DNA from 4 places in the Rhizobium sp. CFBP 13644 genome. Region 4 is predicted to be linked to each of the others. Evidence: predicted binding sites of a transcription regulator. Region 4 holds the regulator's gene; each other region holds the start of a gene.
What was found. The regulator PhoB, encoded in region 4, activates phosphate uptake and scavenging genes when phosphate is short. The targets are predictions, from matches to a motif close to TGTCATNNANCTGTCAT.
Positions count from the first base shown of each region.

Region 1: the regulator PhoB is predicted to act here: its motif matches at 1,108-1,124, upstream of IFT53_RS13160 (DUF2794 domain-containing protein).
Region 2: the regulator PhoB is predicted to act here: its motif matches at 1,103-1,119, upstream of IFT53_RS04840 (alkaline phosphatase).
Region 3: the regulator PhoB is predicted to act here: its motif matches at 1,716-1,732, upstream of IFT53_RS22345 (esterase-like activity of phytase family protein).

Region 1 is NZ_JACYVF010000004.1:134,828-139,470, forward strand. It holds gene IFT53_RS13155 (DUF1223 domain-containing protein) at 141-860, shown strand; gene IFT53_RS13160 (DUF2794 domain-containing protein) at 1,148-1,540, shown strand; gene IFT53_RS13165 (Bax inhibitor-1/YccA family protein) at 1,610-2,392, opposite strand; gene IFT53_RS13170 (ABC transporter permease) at 2,630-4,643, opposite strand, start outside.
Region 2 is NZ_JACYVF010000001.1:1,009,797-1,014,439, forward strand. It holds gene dnaK (molecular chaperone DnaK) at 1-825, opposite strand, end outside; gene IFT53_RS04840 (alkaline phosphatase) at 1,177-2,934, shown strand; gene IFT53_RS04845 (hypothetical protein) at 3,129-3,593, shown strand; gene IFT53_RS04850 (ABC transporter ATP-binding protein) at 3,596-4,276, shown strand; gene IFT53_RS04855 (ABC transporter permease) at 4,278-4,643, shown strand, end outside.
Region 3 is NZ_JACYVF010000014.1:8,963-13,605, forward strand. It holds gene IFT53_RS22345 (esterase-like activity of phytase family protein) at 1-1,662, opposite strand, end outside; gene hupB (DNA-binding protein HupB) at 1,887-2,180, opposite strand; gene lon (endopeptidase La) at 2,364-4,643, opposite strand, start outside.
Region 4 is NZ_JACYVF010000001.1:707,287-711,929, forward strand. It holds gene IFT53_RS03330 (DUF6481 family protein) at 97-486, opposite strand; gene IFT53_RS03335 (hypothetical protein) at 524-745, opposite strand; gene IFT53_RS03340 (cold-shock protein) at 971-1,180, opposite strand; gene phoB (phosphate regulon transcriptional regulator PhoB) at 1,543-2,226, opposite strand; gene phoU (phosphate signaling complex protein PhoU) at 2,258-2,974, opposite strand; gene pstB (phosphate ABC transporter ATP-binding protein PstB) at 3,067-3,882, opposite strand; gene pstA (phosphate ABC transporter permease PstA) at 3,897-4,643, opposite strand, start outside.

The DNA.
Region 1 (4,643 bases), on a different contig from region 4:
ACTTTCTATTGAAGGGCCACTCGCGTTATTTTCGCCGGGCGTCCCGACAGGAATTGATAGCATCAATGGTCTGGAGACACGTCCAGACAAGGGTTCTTGCAATGTCGCTGAAATACGGGCCTGTCAGAGTTAGTCTTACGATGTGCGCCTTCGCAGCGATTGCAACGGTGCCCGCAATGGCGCAGCAGCAGGAGCAGCTGAAGGGCGTTGTCGAGCTGTTCACCTCGCAAGGCTGCGCGTCCTGCCCACCGGCAGATGAGGCGTTGCGCAAGCTCATCCAGAAGGGCGATGTGGTCGGCCTGTCCTATCACGTCGATTACTGGAACTATCTGGGCTGGGCGGATTCGCTGGCGTCCAAGGAAAACACAGAGCGGCAATATGGTTATGCCCGGGCTCTGGGTCGCAACAATGTCTATACGCCACAGGCTGTCATCAATGGTCGCGACCACGTCAAGGGCGCAGACATGAAGGCAATCGATACGCGGCTGGATGCATTCAAAAAGGCCGGAGAAGGCCTCAGCGTGCCCGTCAAGGCGCGCCGGGTGGATGATGAGATTGCGATCGAGATTGGTCCGGGCCAGGGCAAGGCCGACGTCGTGGTGGCCTATTTCAACCGCGAGCAGGTCGTCGACGTGCAAAAGGGCGATAATCAGGGTAAAACCATATCCTACTGGCACAGTGTCTATGACGTGCAGACGGTGGGCATGTGGGATGGAACGTCCATGACGGTCAAGCTGCCATCGAGCATCATGAGCAAGGCGAAGGACGGCGGCTGCGCCGTGCTTTTGCAGACGAGCGATGCAAGCGGGAATCCCGCTGCGATCATCGGGGCCAGTGTTCTCATGACGTCGGGGAAATAGGTATCCGCTGAAAAGCGGGAAGATCCGATCCGGGCATTGGGGGCTGGGGGTAAAGGGTCAATGCACCGGACCGGGTCATGTTGGTGCCGAGGCATCAATTGACATTAGTCATATCCCACTCAAATCGGGCCATGATTTGACGGAAATAGGGCAATTTAAGATGTTCATCATGCCCTAATTATTACCGGCGCGCGCATCTTTCCCGCTGCCATGCAAGGCTTGCATTTCCGCTTTCACGGCGTCAGACTGTCGTGAAATTGTCATTTGCTGTTGAGCGAGGTTGCCCAATGACAGATCAGCCGGATTTGGAGCGTAAAGGCCTGTTTCACAGAGATGGCGCGTCCGTGGTCGATATCAGAGAGTACAGGCAGAGCAAGGATGTCTTGCCCATTACCTTCCACCGCCGTGAACTGGATGCGATATTGCGCATCTATGGACGGATGGTCGGCGAGGGGGAATGGCGGGACTATGCCATTGACCATTTGAAAGACAAGGCGGTCTTTTCCGTCTTCAAGCGCTCCGGCGAGATGCCGCTTTTCCGTATAGAGAAAAATCCCAAGCTTGCCTCCAAGCAGGGTGCCTATAGCGTCGTGAATGTGGATGGACGTATCTTGAAGCGCGGCCATGAACTGCCGCAGGTGCTGAAAGTCTTCGACAAGGTCTTGAAGCTCATCGAGTGATTGTAGGGTTTGTGCATCCCACAAAAAAAGGCGGCCCAGAGGCCGCCTTTTCTATGTGTTCAACCAGACTTACTTGTCGCGATTTCCGAGGAACTGCAACAGGAACATGAACAGGTTGATGAAGTCGAGGTAGAGGGTCAGGGCGCCCATGATGGCCTTGCGGCCAGCCGTGGCGACATCATCACCGTCAAAGTACATTTCCTTGATCTTCTGCGTGTCGTAGGCGGTCAGGCCTGCGAAGATCAGCACGCCGATGGCGGAGATTGCAAAGCCCATGGCAGACGACTGCAGGAAGATGTTGACGATGGACGCGATGATCAGGCCAAACAGACCCATGATCAGGAACGAGCCCATGCCGGACAGGTCTTTCTTCGTGGTGTAGCCATAGAGCGACAGCGCGCCGAATGAAGCAGCCGTGATGAAGAACGTCTGGACGATGCTCTGGCCGGTATAGACCAGGAAGATCGACGACAGGGAAAGACCCATCAGCGCTGCGTAGCCCCAGAAGGTTGCCTGTGCGGCAGGAACGCTCATCTTCTGAATGCGGAAGCTCAGGAAGAACACGAGACCCAGCGGAGCCAGCATGACGACCCAGCGCAGAGGCGAGCCGTACAGGGCTGCACCAAGGCTGGTCAGCATCGTGCCGTTACCCATCGTGGCAACAGCTGCCGCAGGATCATTTGTGGTCGCCAGCATCGATGTGAAAAACGCTGCGAAACCTGTAATCGCAAGACCAACGGCCATCAGGTTATAAACCTTGACCATATAGGTGCGCAGACCTTCATCGATCATCGCGCCAGACTGTGCATGGCCCTGGGCCATACGGTTCTGGTAGTTGTTGAAGTCAGACATTGTTACCTCTTTTGAGCTCCGAAATTGCTACGGTGTCGGCATATCGTCGCTTTGAGACCATATCCCAGGCGCCGCTGCGGAGCTACAGCAAGCCTAACAAAGAATATGAGGATATCGCCGCGCGGATACAAGAGCTTTCAGATCCGAAAAAACACCATATGCGCGAAATGCGATAACGTTTTGGCGATCAGAAACCTGATTTACCCGTTAAAGTTATGTGGCGCACAACTTTTCGGATCACTCCCCTGCCTGGCGCAGAACCGGGGCGGCTTTCTGGCCCAATATGCGCCACGTTCCGATAAGCCCGATACCAACCGTCATGATGAGGGCGATGACGATGGTGGCTATGGCGACATCCGGCAGGAAGCTCGACGGAAGCTTCATGATGCGGGCGATGACGAACCAGGCGGCGGCACCGCCAGCGGCAAGCGCGAAGATCGCCGTTGCCAATCCCAGGATCATATATTCATAGGAAAAGGCGCGGATGAGCATGGCGCGGGTTCCGCCCAGTGTTTTCAATATGACGGCATCATGGGTTCGCGCCCGGTTTCCGGCAGCCAGCGCGCCGGCTAGCACCAGAACCGAAGCAATGAGAGCCACGGCCGCCGCCGCACGGATGGCGGTCGCCAGTTGGCCGACCAGACGGTTCACGACATCAAGAGCATCCTTGACCCGCACACTGGTAATGGTCGGGTAGGCATTGGTGATGGTGCGAAGGATTTCGCCTTCCTGCGCGGGTGTTGCTGAGGGGTCTGCAAGTGTTGCCAGCCATGAGTGCGGTGCGCCCCGGAATGTGTTGGGTGAAAACACCATGACGAAGTTGAGAGACAGGGATTCCCACTGCACATCGCGCAGATTGGCGATTTTTGCCGTGATGTTTCGGCCCAGCACATTGACGGTGACGGTATCGCCGACCTTCAGGCCAAGCTCGCCGGCCTCTTCCGCTGCAAAGGAAATAAGCGGTTCGCCGCTATAATCCTGTTCCCACCATGTTCCAGCCGTCAGCTTTGCGTTCTCAGGGAGATCTGCAGAGTAGGTAATGCCGCGATCACCCCTCAGCACCCAGCGGCCAGAAGCGGGCACTTCCATTTTCGTCACATCCTGACCGTTGAAGGCGAGAATACGACCGCGCAGCATCGGCACTTCGGTCAATAGGCCGTCCGGTGCCTCGCGTTTGACGAGGTCGCGAAAACCATCGCGATCGGCGCTTTGAATATCGACGAAAAAGAAGTTCGGCGCACGTTCGGGCAGGCTGCCGGTCAGTTCGCGCCGCAGATTGCCGTCGATCAGCGTCAAGGTGACAAGCAGCGTCAGCCCGAGACCGAGCGAGAGAACGACGGATGGAGTCAGCGCGCCGGGGCGGTGAATATTGCCGATGGCAAGCCGCAACGCTGCGGAATGAACACGCGGGCTTCGCTTGGCCAGCGCCTTGATGCCCCAGGCCACGAGCCGCAGAACAATGAAAGCAAAGGCAACAGCACCCAGAAAGACCGACGCGATGAAACGCTCTTGCGAGGTGTAGATCGCAAGTCCGGCCAGTGCTGCCAGAAGAAGACCGGTGGCAAGAAGATAGGGCCATGTCGGCAGCTTGTTTTCATCAAAGCCCTGCTCACGAAACAGCGCCGTGGCAGGCACTTCGCGGGCCTGACCCAGAGGCAGAATGGCAAAGGCAAGCGTCGTCAAAAGCCCAAAGACGGCAGCCAGAAACAGCGGACCGGGATAGATCGCCAGCTCATTTGGCACGGGCAACACGCCTTCCAGAAAACGCATGGCAATGAGCGGGGTGATGGCCCCCAGCACCAGACCGATGGCGATGCCGATAATGGCGATGAAGGCGATCTGGAAGAGATAGGTCATCGTCACCACGCTGGCCGGTGCGCCGAGGCACTTCAGCGCGGCGATGGTCGAGCGTTTGGAATCGAGAAAGGCACGCACGGCATTGGCAACACCAACGCCGCCGACGATCAAGGCAGTGAGGCCGACAAGTGTGAGAAACTGTGAGAAACGGTTGACGTTTTCCGTCAGAGACGGGGCAGCCCTGTCGCTGGTGCGGATAGACCAGCCGGCGCTTGGAAACTCCCTGTTGGTGTCGTTGGTGATCGTTGCGCGCTCGGACGGATCGTTCAGGCGGATCTTGTAGGCATGCTCGACAAGGCTGCCGCTCTGGATCAGGCCGGAGGCGGTCAGCGCTTCGCGGCTGATGAGAAGGCGCGGGGCAAAGCCAAAGCCATCCGATAGCGCATCCGGCTCT
Region 2 (4,643 bases), 300 kb from region 4:
TTCTGTCTGCTGCGAAGAAGACAGCTCGATCTTTGCCTTTTCAGCGGCTTCCTTCAGGCGCTGAAGCGCAAGCTTGTCGCCCTTGAGGTCAATGCCCTGATCCTTCTTGAATTCGCCAGCCAGATACTCGACCAGACGCATGTCGAAGTCTTCGCCGCCAAGGAATGTATCGCCGTTGGTGGACTTCACTTCGAAGACGCCGTCGCCGATTTCCAGAACGGAAATATCGAAGGTACCGCCGCCCAAGTCATATACGGCAATGGTCTTGCCTTCGGTCTTGTCGAGGCCATAGGCCAGCGCTGCAGCCGTTGGCTCGTTGATGATGCGCAGAACTTCAAGACCGGCGATGCGGCCTGCATCCTTGGTTGCCTGGCGCTGCGCGTCATTGAAGTAGGCAGGAACGGTGATGACGGCCTTCTCGACCTTTTCGCCGAGGTAGGATTCAGCCGTTTCCTTCATCTTCTGCAGAATCATGGCAGAGATCTGCGAAGGGGAATAACCCTTGCCCTGCGCCTGTACCCAGGCATCGCCATTGTCACCCCGGACGATATCGAACGGAACGAGGCCCTTGTCCTTTTCAACGGTCGGATCTTCGTAACGGCGACCGATAAGGCGCTTTACGGCAAAGAGAGTGTTGGTTGGGTTGGTGACAGCCTGACGCTTTGCAGGCTGGCCGACCAGACGCTCGCCATCGTCGCTGAATGCGACCATGGAAGGGGTCGTGCGTGCACCTTCTGCGTTTTCAATAACTTTGGTGTCCTTGCCGTCCATCACTGCAACGCAGGAATTGGTCGTGCCAAGGTCGATACCGATTACTTTTGCCATTTTTCTTCTCTCCTTGAAGCGAATTGTCGGAACCCCGGGAGGCATTCCACTGACAACTCCTTGACTTGGATGGTCTTCCGGTTTGGGCAGCATTTCTGCTGGTCTGCGGGGTATATAAGGAGCGATTTTTCTGCCTGCAAGGCGATACCGCTGCTGAGGGGCGCAAAAATGAAGAAATGAAGCCTTCATAACCAATTGAGGCACCCCCGTACCGGCGCACCGCATCGCAATGCCGAAATCTTCGCCCTTTCAGCGCTCGACGGAATATGGCCAGAACCGTCACGCCGTTGTCATGCACCTTGCCTATAGGCGTGTACATCTTCAACGAAACACCCATACCGCGAGGTTCTCATGCGCCAATTTCTCGCCATGCTTGTTGCAACCACCGTTCTTGCCGGTGCTGCCCAGGCCGCGACTGTCTACCCCCTTGATCGTGCCACGATCCTGACCGGCTCGCCTTTCGACTTCAAGGTCGAGTTCAAGAGCGTGGTCAAGGCCGATGACATCAAAATCATGGTCAATGGTCAGGATTACAAGGCTGTGTTCGGCGCTGACGTGACATTTGTTGCGGAAGAAAAGGGCAAGGAAGACAAGATCCTCGGTTCGGCCGTAACGCTTCGTGGTCTCAAGATTGCCAAGGCTGGCGATTACAAGGTGGAAGTTTCTGCCGGTTCGGAAACCAAGAACGTCACCTGGACTGTTTACGGCACGCCGGAAGCACCAAAGGCCAAGAACATCATTTTCCTTCTGGGTGATGGCCTGTCTGTTGCGCACCGCACCGCTGCCCGCATCATGTCCAAGGGCATGACCGAAGGCAAGGCGAACGGCCGCCTCAACATGGATGAGATGGACCGCATGGCCTTCATCGGCACATCGTCCACGGAAGCCATCGCGACCGATAGCGCCAACACCATGTCTGCCTACATGACCGGCCACAAGGCTCCTGTGAACGCTCTCGGCGTTTATGGCGACCGCACGCCTTCCAGCCTTGACGACCCGAAGGTTGAGACGATGGGTGAGGCTCTGCGCCGCCAGACGAAGAAGTCCATCGGCATCGTGACCACATCCGAATTGCAGGATGCGACGCCTGCGGCCATCGTTTCCCACACCCGCAAGCGCGCCGACAAGGCCGAAATCACCGGCATGATGCTGGATGTGAAGCCAGACGTAGTTCTCGGTGGCGGTTCCGCCTATTTCCTCGGCAAGGAAACACCCGGTTCCAAGCGCAAGGACGACAAGGACTATATCAAGCTGTTCAAGGATGCAGGCTACACGCTGGCAACCGACAAGAGCGAGCTTGAAAAGGCTGAAGGCTCCAACACCGGCAAGCTTCTGGGCCTGTTCCACACAAGCAACATGGATACCGTGCTTGACCGCAACTTCCTCAAGAAGGGCACTGTCGACAAGTTTCCAAACCAGCCCGGCCTGGTCGATATGACCGAGGCAGCACTCGGTGAACTGTCCAAGAACCCGGACGGTTTCTTCCTGATGGTTGAAGCGGCCAATATCGATAAAATGTCCCACCCGCTGGATTGGGACCGCGCCGTCATGGAAACCATCGAATTCGACAAGGCCGTCGGCGTTGCTCGTGAATTCGCTGCCAAGAACCCTGACACGCTGATCGTCGTGACCGGCGACCACACCCATGGCGTTTCCATCATCGGCACCGTCGATGACGAAAAGCCGGGCGATGAAATGCGCGCCAAGGTCGGCACCTATGCCGAAGCCGGTTTCCCGAACTACGAAGACAAGGATAATGACGGTTATCCAGACCGGATCGACGTGACCCGCCGCCTGTTCCTGAATGCCAATAATGGTCCAGACCATTATGAAACATTCCGTCCGAAGATGGATGGTCCTTTCGTTCCGGCGATCCAGAACGAAAAGAAGGAATATATCGCCAACGAAGCCTACAAGAACGTTCCAGGCGCTGTCTTCGTTCAGGGCAACATTCCAAAGGATGGCGACAGCGGCGTTCACGCCGTAGACGATATCGTTCTCCAGTCTACAGGCCCCGGCTCGGAAGAGTTCAAGGGTTACATGGAACAGAGCGACGTTTACCGCGTGCTGGCCGATACATTCGCCCTCGGCACCAAGCAGACGCAGTAATCACCGCTCTTGCTGATCAGGATCCGGCTCGCAGCCTGCGGGCCGGATCATCTCGTTTAGAGCATTTCCGGCGAAAAGGTGTCGCCTCCAATGCTCTATCTGTTTGTTTTTACGCAATTCCGGACGCAAAACCGGTTCCCACTTTTGCTGGAATTGCTCTCGAATAACCCGGACAGGTCAGATCGGAGATCGCCATGGCGCACCCCTCCCCACCGCTCACACGCAGGCAGTCGCTTCAGCTCGCCGGTATGGCGGGTTTTTCCATTTGGGCAGGGCCGTCTCTCGCGGCACCGTCGCCGCTCACCTTCGATGAGATGTATGGCAAGATCGGTGTGCTGGGTCTGGAATTTTCCGACAAGCTGAAGCAGTTGAGCGGCAAGGAAATCCGCATGAAGGGCTTCATGGCGCCGCCCTTGAAGGCTGAGGCTGCCTTCTTCGTGCTGACGGAAATTCCCATGGCGCTCTGCCCGTTCTGCTCGTCGGATTCCGACTGGCCGGATAATATTGTCGTCGTCTACCTCTCGGAAAAGCAGACCTTCGTGCAGCCGAGCACCACGATTGATGTCACCGGCATCCTTGAACACGGCTCCTGGACAGACCCGGAAACGGGTTTCGTCAGCCTCGTGCGCATTCGTGACGCACAATATGCGGTGTCCTGACCATGCTGTCCCTCACCATAACAAACCTTGCCGTTTCCTATCCCGGCCTTGCCAAACCCGTCCTTCACATTGATACGCTGAGCATTGCTGCTGGTGAGATGGTGGCGATCTCGGGTGCATCCGGTTCGGGCAAAAGCACCTTCGTCAATATCATCACCGGGCTGGAGCGGGTTTGCCAGGGCACGGTTGTCTGGAGCGATGACGACATCGCCGGATTGACCGAAACCAGACGAGACCAGTGGCGTGGCCAGAATGTCGGCCTCGTCATGCAGGACTTTCATTTGCTGCCGGGCCTGTCGGCCATCGAAAACGTGCTTCTGCCCGTTCGCCTCAGCCGCGCAATGTCGAGGGATTACGGCAAGCGGGCAGGCAAATTGCTGAAAAAGACCGGTTTGAAACGACCGGACCAGTCCATCGACACCATGTCGCGCGGCGAGATGCAGCGCGTGGCCATTGCGCGTGCGCTGTTGCGAAAGCCCGGCGTCATCGTTGCCGATGAGCCCACCGCAAGCCTCGACCCCGATCATGCCGAGGCCATCGGCCGCCTGTTGGTCGATCTGGCCCGGGCGGAAGGCGCCACACTTGTTGTCATCACCCATGACAGGCTTCTGGCAGAACGCCTCGACCGCCGTCTGGAACTCGCCAATGGCCGTATCCTGACCGACACCGCCGGGAACCCTTGATATGATCCGTTTTATTCTCTCCGACCTGAAGCGCCTCTGGGCCGGTTCTCTCGTCGTCGTACTCCTTGTTTCGCTCGCGACGGCGCTCGGCGTGACCGTGACCTTGCAGGAGCGCGCGCTTCGACTGGGAACCGCCCGCGCTGCCGATAAATTCGATCTCGTCATCGGCGCTGCCGGCAGCGAAACGCAACTCGTACTTTCCTCGGTCTTTCTACAGGCTGCACCCTTGCCGCTCGTCGGTGGTGAGACATTGGCAAAGCTGGCCAAAGACCCCCGCGTCGCATGGGCCGGGCCGGTCGGCTTTGGTGATTCCTTTGCCGGCTATCCGATTGTCGGAACGACCACCGCGCTCATCGACAACACGTCA
Region 3 (4,643 bases), on a different contig from region 4:
AAGATCTGTTGGTAGTGCGATTTCGGATTTAATCTCGCCCTTGGCGTTGACGTTGTAAAGCGCGTGCGGAACGAGCTTTTCGCTGTTGCCTTCGGATGCGACCCAGAAGCCGCCCTTGCCATCGAGGGTGATGCCTTCCATGTCGAGCTTTTGCGCCGGTTGGCCGTCACGCTTTACGCGCAAAACGCTGGTGATGAGCGCAGGCTTCTTCGTTGCGTCGATGGTGTAGATTGATGGCTGGTTGCCATAGACCGAGTCGGAGATGGCGTAAAGAATGCCATCCTTGTCTGCATCACCCACCAGACCGGAAAGAGCACCCCAACCGATTGGCGCACCATCGACCGTTGCCGAGGTGAGCTGCGGATAGGCCGCCTGCCCTTCAGCGCGTTCAAAGATCATGACATGCGAACGTGCACCGCCATCTTCTCCCAGATCCGCCTCATTCGCTGTCACCAGCAAGTTGCGCGATGGAATAGCGACAGCGCCTTCTGGTGAAATTCCGGATGGCAGAAGCTGCGTCAGCTGTGGCTCGGCGCCGGTGTCCTTATAGACGCCGACAACAGATGCGCGTTCAGCCAGAACGAAGAAGTATTTTTCACCGCCGAAGGTGGCAGCTTCCAAACCTTCTGGTTCGATGCCCTTCGCCTTGGACCGTTTTTCGGGATAATGACCGATGGCTGCAACTGCCTGTTCCAGGCTGGAGCCCGCTTCGTAGAGCAGCTTGCCGGTCTTGTCGAAGATGGTGAAGCCGCGCGAACCGCCTTCCCAATCACCTTCATTGGCGATGACGACGCGGTCATTGTCCAGCCACTTGACGGCATCTGGCTCGCGCTTGCGGGCTTTCTGGCTGTCAGTGAACTTGAGTTGACCGTCAGATTTCGTGTCAATGCCTTCAAGATCGACGGTGCCAGCGGAGAAGTGGCTCGTGACCTTGCCGCTTTTTCCATCAACGATGGCGATGTGGTTGTTTTCCTGAAGCGTAACAACGATCTCGCCATTGGCATTGATGGCGACGAATTCTGGCTCCGGATCATCAGACGCGATCTCGGCAATGCCGGTCATCTCGATCTTCTTGAGCGTTGAGCAATCCGCAACACCCTCTTTCAAGCCGATGGTTACGAGGAAACCAGCTGGCAATTGCGGCAACGCGCCGTCATTGACCTTCTCATCGCGCTCGTTTTCAATGGCGATGGCTAGGAAGCTTTTGTCGGGAGAAATCGCAACGGAGTCAGGCTGGCCTCCGAGGTCGCAGCTGGCTTCGATTTTCTTACCAGCCATATCGACAGTGACGAGCTTGCCGGATGGCTTGACGAAACTTTCAGACGTGTTGACGCCTGCAAAGACCTTCGTACCGGAGGCCACGACCGATGTCGGCTCACCATCCATCATCAGCGCACCGAGTGCCTTCGGGGCCTTCGCATCGGTAATGTCGATAAAACCGATGCCACCAAGCGGGCTGTCCGAATAGATCAGCGTCTTGCCGTCCTGGCTCGCCGTGATGATTTCAGCTGATGTGAGCGTTTTTGCGTCCTTGTCGGACGGCAGGTTCTGCGCGACTGGAAAGGACGCGATGCGGTTGAAAACCTGTTCGGCAGCAGCCGGAAATGCGACGGATGCGCACAGAGCTGCGGTGAGTGCGGCACTCGGAAAACGAAATGTCATGGTGTCCCCTTCATGGCATTGAAAAATGCATGATGGGTTCTTGGGCTATTGAGATGACAGGCACATGACAATCTAAATTCACTCATAAACAAAAAGCCCGGCGTGGAAAGCCGGGCTTTTTGCATTTCGGTGTCACCGTCGCGCTGAACGCACAATGGGCCAAATTCATTCCTCGTAAGCCGGAGAGCTGTCAGCGCGCCGCTGGCGCCGCAGCCCCTGGAAACTCAAGAATTAACAGCGTCCTTCAGGCCCTTGCCTGCAGAGAACTTAGGAACGTTGCGAGCCGGAATATCGACTTCTGCACCCGTGGATGGGTTACGGCCCTTGGAGGCTTCGCGACGGCTTACAGTGAAGCTGCCGAAACCTGCGAGACGAATGTCGCCACCGGCCTTTAGTTCGCCCTGGACGGTTTCGAAAACTGCGTCTACCGCAGAAGCGGCATCAGCCTTCGTAAGACCAGCCTTTTCGGCAACTGCAGAAACGAGCTCATTCTTGTTCATGTTTCCACCCCTTTCAATGGTTTGAAACGACTCAAATTGGATTGGCGCAGAATACTTATCTATTTGCGTACCGCCACCCAAAAGCGCTGGAACGGCCTGAAAAACAAGGGGTCTCAGGACCTTTTCACAAAAAAGGCTGGCATAACTGCCAGCCTTTTTGCGTTTTTGTGCTTATTCAGCATCATGCCTGCCGCGCACGTTTCAATGTGCGATTGTCTGACCGGCGTCATCCACGCCCTCGACAGTCGCTATAACGGGCGTCTCAATGCTGCCATCCCATTCAATCGGCTCGGGCATACGCACAAGCGCGTGCTTGATGACTTCACCCATGCGCGACACCGGAATGATCTCCATTCCGTTTTTGACGTTGTCCGGAATATCGGCCAGATCCTTTGCGTTTTCTTCCGGGATCAAGACCTTCTTGATACCGCCACGCAGAGCCGCCAGCAGTTTTTCCTTCAATCCGCCAATCGGCAGAACGCGACCACGAAGGGTGATTTCACCCGTCATTGCAACATTCTTGTCGACCGCAATGCCCGTCATGATGGACACGATGGCTGTGGCCATAGCGACACCAGCAGATGGTCCGTCCTTTGGCGTCGCACCTTCGGGTACGTGCACATGGATATCGGACTTGTCGAACCGTGGAGGCTCGATGCCGAAATCAACCGCACGCGAGCGGACATAAGACGCCGCCGCCGAGATGGATTCCTTCATCACTTCCTTCAGGTTACCCGTCACCGTCATGCGGCCCTTGCCAGGCATCATCACGCCTTCGATGGTCAGCAACTCGCCGCCCACTTCTGTCCAAGCCAGACCGGTAACTACACCGACCTGATCTTCGCCTTCAGCTTCACCATGGCGGTAGCGCGGAACACCAAGGTAATCGTTGATGTTTGCAGCCGTTACGGCCACAGACGTCGATTTGCCCTTGATGATTTCCGTGACAGCCTTGCGCGCAAGCTTCATCAACTCACGCTCGAAGCTGCGAACGCCAGCCTCACGGGTATATTGCTGGCTGATGGCCATCAGAGCATCGTCGCTGACGGAAAACTCTTCCGGACGCAACGCATGTTCCTTGATCGCCTTCGGCAGCAGGTGACGCTTGGCGATTTCGCGCTTTTCGTCTTCCGTGTAACCGGCGATGCGGATGACTTCCATACGGTCCATCAACGGGCCGGGAATGTTCAGCGTGTTGGCTGTGGTTACGAACATAACATCCGACAGGTCATATTCCACTTCGAGATAGTGGTCCATGAATGTGGAGTTCTGTTCGGGATCCAACACTTCCAGCAATGCGGATGAAGGGTCGCCACGGAAATCCTGGCCCATCTTGTCGATTTCATCGAGCAGGAAGAGCGGGTTGGACTTCTTGGCCTTCTTCATCGACTGAACGATCTTGCCGGGCATGGAGCCGATATAGGTCCGGCGGTGACCGCGGATTTCAGCTTCATCACGGACGCCACCGAGCGCCATGCGAACATATTCGCGGCCGGTTGCCTTCGCGATCGACTTGGCCAGGGAGGTCTTGCCGACGCCCGGAGGGCCGACGAGGCACAGGATAGGACCACGAATCTTCGTCGCACGGGCCTGAACAGCCAGATACTCAACGATACGTTCCTTGACCTTATCAAGACCGAAGTGATCCAGCTCGAGTGTGGCCTCTGCTGCATTCAGATCCGTCTTGATCTTGGACTTCTTGCCCCATGGCAAGCCGACCAGCCAATCAATGTAATTGCGCACGACGGTTGCTTCAGCAGACATCGGGCTCATCTGACGCAGCTTCTTCATTTCCGCGTCGGCCTTTTCCTTAGCCTCCTTGGAAAGCTTTGTCTTGGCAATGCGCTCTTCAAGTTCAGCCATCTCGTCACGGCCATCCTCGCCGTCGCCGAGTTCCTTCTGGATCGCCTTCATCTGTTCATTCAGATAGTATTCGCGCTGGGTCTTCTCCATCTGGCGCTTGACGCGCGAGCGGATCCGCTTCTCAACCTGAAGAACCGAAATCTCGCCTTCCATAAAGCCGAGCGCCTTTTCAAGGCGCTGCTTTACGCTGACGGTTTCCAGCATTTCCTGCTTTTCGACGATCTTGATCGAAAGGTGGGACGCAACGGTATCAGCGAGCTTAGAATAATCGTCGATCTGGCCGGCGGCACCAACCACCTCAGGCGAAATCTTCTTGTTCAGCTTCACATAGCTTTCAAACTCTGAGATCACCGAACGTGACAGAGCTTCGATTTCGACGGGATCTTCCTCAGGCTCGGAAAGCTGGACCGCAGTGGCTTCGTAGAAATCCTCACGCGCCGTATAGTCTTCGATCCGCGCGCGGCCTTTGCCTTCCACGAGAACCTTGACGGTACCATCGGGCAGTTTCAGCAATTGCAGAACATTTGCGATGGTTCCGACACGGTGAATGGCAGACGTGTCAGGATCGTCATCGCTGGCGTTGATTTGAGTGACGAGCATGATCTGCTTGTCAGAACC
Region 4 (4,643 bases):
TGCGAAGCGCCTCTTGGGCTTTCGCACTCCGCGCAGCATTCGCAGCGGATGATCGCAGCCCTTCGATTGAACGGCTGCAGGATCATGGCTTCAAGCTTAGCCCTGGCGGGCCTTGCGGTTGGCATAGCGACGATCGCGTTCTGCCTTGCGGGCTGCTTCGTCTTCGACGACGCGAGCAATACGATTTTTTTCGGCCGCCTTGCGCTCATTTTCTTCAGCGTTTGCAGCAGCTTCGAGTTCAGCTGCGCGTTGCGCGGCCTCTTCTTCCAGGCGCAATTTTTCTTCGCGCTTCTGCTGGTCACGCTCGGCCTGGCGGGCTCTGCGGGCTTCGGCAACGGCAATCTGCTCGGCCTGCTTGGCTTCGAGCGTGGGAGCCGCGGCTTCCTTGGCTTCGCGATAGGCCTTCAAAAGAGCGGCCTTTGCCTCGGCAGCAGCGCCGCGACGTTCGGAAACTTCGTTATTCTTGATATTTCGAGTGTTTCTCAAATCTCTATTCCAGTTGATGCGTCATACCGATCAGGGATCAGGTTTTTTTGGCGCGTTTGGTTGGGATAACTGCGGGCTTCAAGCTGTCTTCCAGTTCTTTCGCAAGACGCGCTTCCCGCAGCCTGAGGGTCTTTTCATCACGGGCGCTCGCAATCGAGTTCAACTCATCGACCGCTTTGCCGCGGGCAAAGAACTGCGATTGCGTCGCTCCGAAAGCAATTTCGGCCTGCTTGCGGGATTTGCTGTGAGCGTCTGACATGGAATTTTCTCCTATCGCATCGCACTGAAAACCGGAATCGATTTATGGATAGAGCGATACGCATTCACGGCTCGAAGCGTATTCTTGCATATAAGAATGCAATACGTCCAAGCATGTGGCCGACTTGCGGCATAAAAAAAGGCCAGGCAACATGCCTGACCTCGGTGGTCTCAAACTTTCGACAATGCCAGTACATCCGTGGTCAAAGGAAAGTCGATACCCGTATTAAGCAGCCTGGAGATTGCAGGCAGACATCTTGCCGGACTTGTTGTCCCGCTCGAGATCGTAGGAAAGCTTCTGGCCTTCTACGATTTCGCGCATGCCTGCACGCTCAACAGCGGAAATGTGCACGAATGCATCGGCGCCGCCGTTGTCTGGCTGAATGAAGCCGAAGCCCTTGGTGGAGTTAAACCATTTTACTGTGCCTGTGGTCATAATGAACCCTTTCAAAGCATAAGTTATAAGTCACAGAACGTGAGTCCTGTGTGCGGTGTAGCGATTTTTTTGAAAGGAAGGGTTAGTTCAAAGCGCGGTGCTAATCGCGCGGTAACCAAAGCTCAGCAAGCAAAAGATCGATGACCAATACATAGAGCCTTCTGGCCACTGAGTCAAACTTTAAATTACAGAAACTTAAAATCAACACTCAGAAGCTGTGCAGGTCACGCCGGTTGCTGGCGGCTTCTAGCGGCGCTAACGCATTGATATCCATTATGCCAAATGCAAAACACCGCCCCTTTTGGGAGCGGTGCATGAGATTTTGAGACCATACGGGAGACGTTTCAGCCCCGGTGCGTTGGTCAGGCTTCCATGGAATATCCGGCGCCGCGCACGGTACGGATCACATCCTGCATGCTGGAGAAGTTGAGTGCCTTGCGCAGGCGCCCGACATGGACGTCCACCGTGCGCTCATCCACATAGATATCGTGACCCCAGACGCCATCGAGAAGCTGGGAGCGCGAGAAAACGCGGCCGGGTGACACCATGAGGAACTCGAGAAGACGAAACTCGGTTGGTCCAAGCCGCACTTCACGGGCCTTGCGGTGAACACGATGCGTTTCGCGATCCAGCTCGATATCACCGCATTTCAGCACGGAGGACAGAACCTCCGGCCGGGCGCGGCGCAACATTGCCTTAACCCGTGCCATCAGCTCAGGCGTGGAAAACGGCTTGACGACATAGTCATCCGCACCCGTGGCCAAACCACGCACGCGCTCGCTTTCTTCGCCACGTGCCGTCAACATGATGATCGGCAGTCGCTCGGTTTCCGGGCGCATTCTCAGACGACGGCAAAGCTCGATGCCGGAGACGCCTGGAAGCATCCAGTCGAGGATCAGCAGATCCGGCGTGCGTTCCTGCAAGCGGATTTCCGCTTCGTCACCCCGTGGAATGGTATCCACGTCGTAACCTTCGGATTCCAGATTGTAGCGAAGAAGAACGCTCAAGGCTTCTTCATCTTCGACAACTGCGATTTTGGGCACCATGGCTAGAGACTCCGCCAGTCGTTTAGAGAATTCACTCAGTTACGGCACCGAGCGTGTTGGAACTATCGTCCTTCGGGCGTTCGCCTTCAGGCTGGCTGCCAGTGGCCATGTAGTAGATGGTTTCAGCGATGTTGGTCGCGTGGTCACCAATGCGCTCGATGTTCTTGGCGCAGAACAGAAGATGCGTGCAGGTGGTGATGTTGCGCGGATCTTCCATCATGTAGGTCAGCAATTCGCGGAACAGCGATGTGTACATCGCGTCGATTTCCTCGTCACGTTCGCGGATGGCCTGCGCCTTTTCAACCGAACGGGTCGAATAGACATCCAGAACTTCCTTGAGCTGAACCAGAGCAAGCTCGGAGAGATGCTCGATGCCACGGGCCAGCTTGCGTGGAACGCCTGTGCCGGCAACAGCGAGAACGCGCTTGGCTGTGTTCTTGCCAAGGTCGCCAACGCGCTCTAGGTCAGCGGCGATGCGCAGCGTGCCGATAACTTCGCGAAGGTCGGCAGCCATGGGCTGGCGCTTGGCAATGGTCACGATCGCCTTGTCGCCGATTTCGCGCTCGGCGTGATCGAGAATGGTGTCGTCAGAGATGACCTTCTGCGCCAGGGCCGAGTCCGAATTGACCAGCGCACGCACAGCGTCGGCGCACATCTGTTCGGCAAGGCCACCCATTTCGGCGATCCGGCGGGTCAGGAACTTCAGCTCGTCATCATAGGCGGACATGATATGGTTTGGTGTCGGCATGTTCGAATTCTCCAGTTAGATGACGCCACCCGCCAAGCGCTCGAAGGCTCAGGCGGGGTGGCGTGGATGCTATGACACGACAGAGGGCAGGATCAGCCGAAGCGACCCATGATATAGTCCTGTGTGCGCTGGTCATCCGGGTTGGTGAACATCTTGTCGGTATCGTTTTCCTCAACCAGATGGCCGAGGTGGAACATGGCCGTGCGCTGAGACACACGCGCCGCCTGCTGCATGGAGTGCGTCACGATGACGATCGTGAAGTTGCTGCGCAGCTCGTGGATCAGCTCCTCGACCTTTGCCGTTGCGATGGGGTCAAGAGCCGAGCAGGGCTCGTCCATCAGAATGACTTCAGGCGAAACGGCGATGGCGCGGGCAATGCACAGACGCTGCTGCTGACCGCCGGACAGGCCGGTACCGGATTCGTGCAGGCGATCCTTGGCTTCGTTCCACAGGCCGGCCTTCTGCAGGCTGGCCTCGACGATCTGGTCCATATCAGCCTTGCTGCGGGCAAGGCCGTGAATGCGTGGACCATAGGCGATGTTTTCATAGATGGTCTTCGGGAACGGGTTCGGCTTCTGGAACACCATGCCGACGCGCGCGCGCAACTCGACCACGTCGATCGCTGGATCGTAGACATCGTCCTCATCGAGCGTGATCTTGCCGGTGACGCGGCAACCATCGATGGTGTCGTTCATGCGGTTGAGGGTCCGCAGGAAGGTGGACTTGCCGCAACCGGATGGGCCGATCAAAGCTGTAACCGTATTTTCGCGAACGTTGAGGTTCACATCGTACAAAGCGCGTTTCTCGCCGTAATAGACAGAAACGTCCTTGCCGATCATCTTGTACGAAACTTCATTCATTTTCTTGTCCAGCGCCTTTTCAACTGCTGCTTCCGACAACATGTTCATAACATTCAACTCCTCTACCAGCGCCGTTCAAAGCGCCGACGCAACAGGATTGCGCCAACATTCATGACGATGAGGAACATCAGCAGGATGATGATAGCGCCGGATGTTCTTTCAACAAAGGCACGTTCTGCTTCGTTCGCCCACATGTAAATCTGCACCGGCAGGGCCGTGGATGGGTCCATGGGTGTTGTCGGATAGTTCGTAACGAAGGCAACCATGCCGATCAGAAGCAATGGTGCGGTTTCACCAAGGGCATGCGCCAGGCCGATGATGGTGCCGGTCAAAATACCGGGCATGGCCAGCGGCAGAACATGGTGGAAAATCGTCTGCATCTTGGATGCGCCGAGGCCAAGAGCCGCGGCACGGATGGAGGGCGGTACAGCCTTCAGCGCCGCACGGGTGGCGATGATGATGGTTGGCAGCGTCATCAGGGTCAACACCAGACCGCCAACCAGAGAGGCCGAGCGCGGGAAGCCCATGAAGTTGATGAAGACCGACAGACCAAGCAGACCGTAAACAATCGACGGAACAGCCGCCAGGTTGTTGATGTTGACCTCGATGAGATCCGTCAGGCGGTTCTTTGGCGCAAACTCTTCCAGATAGATGGAGGCTGCGACACCGATGGGCAGAGACAGGACCAGCACGATCAGCATCATATAGAACGAGCCGATGAGAGCCACGCCAACGCCCGAGGCTTCCGGACGGCTGGATGCGCCGTTGAAGAAGATGCCGGTGTTGAACTGCTTGGCAATCTGGCCAGC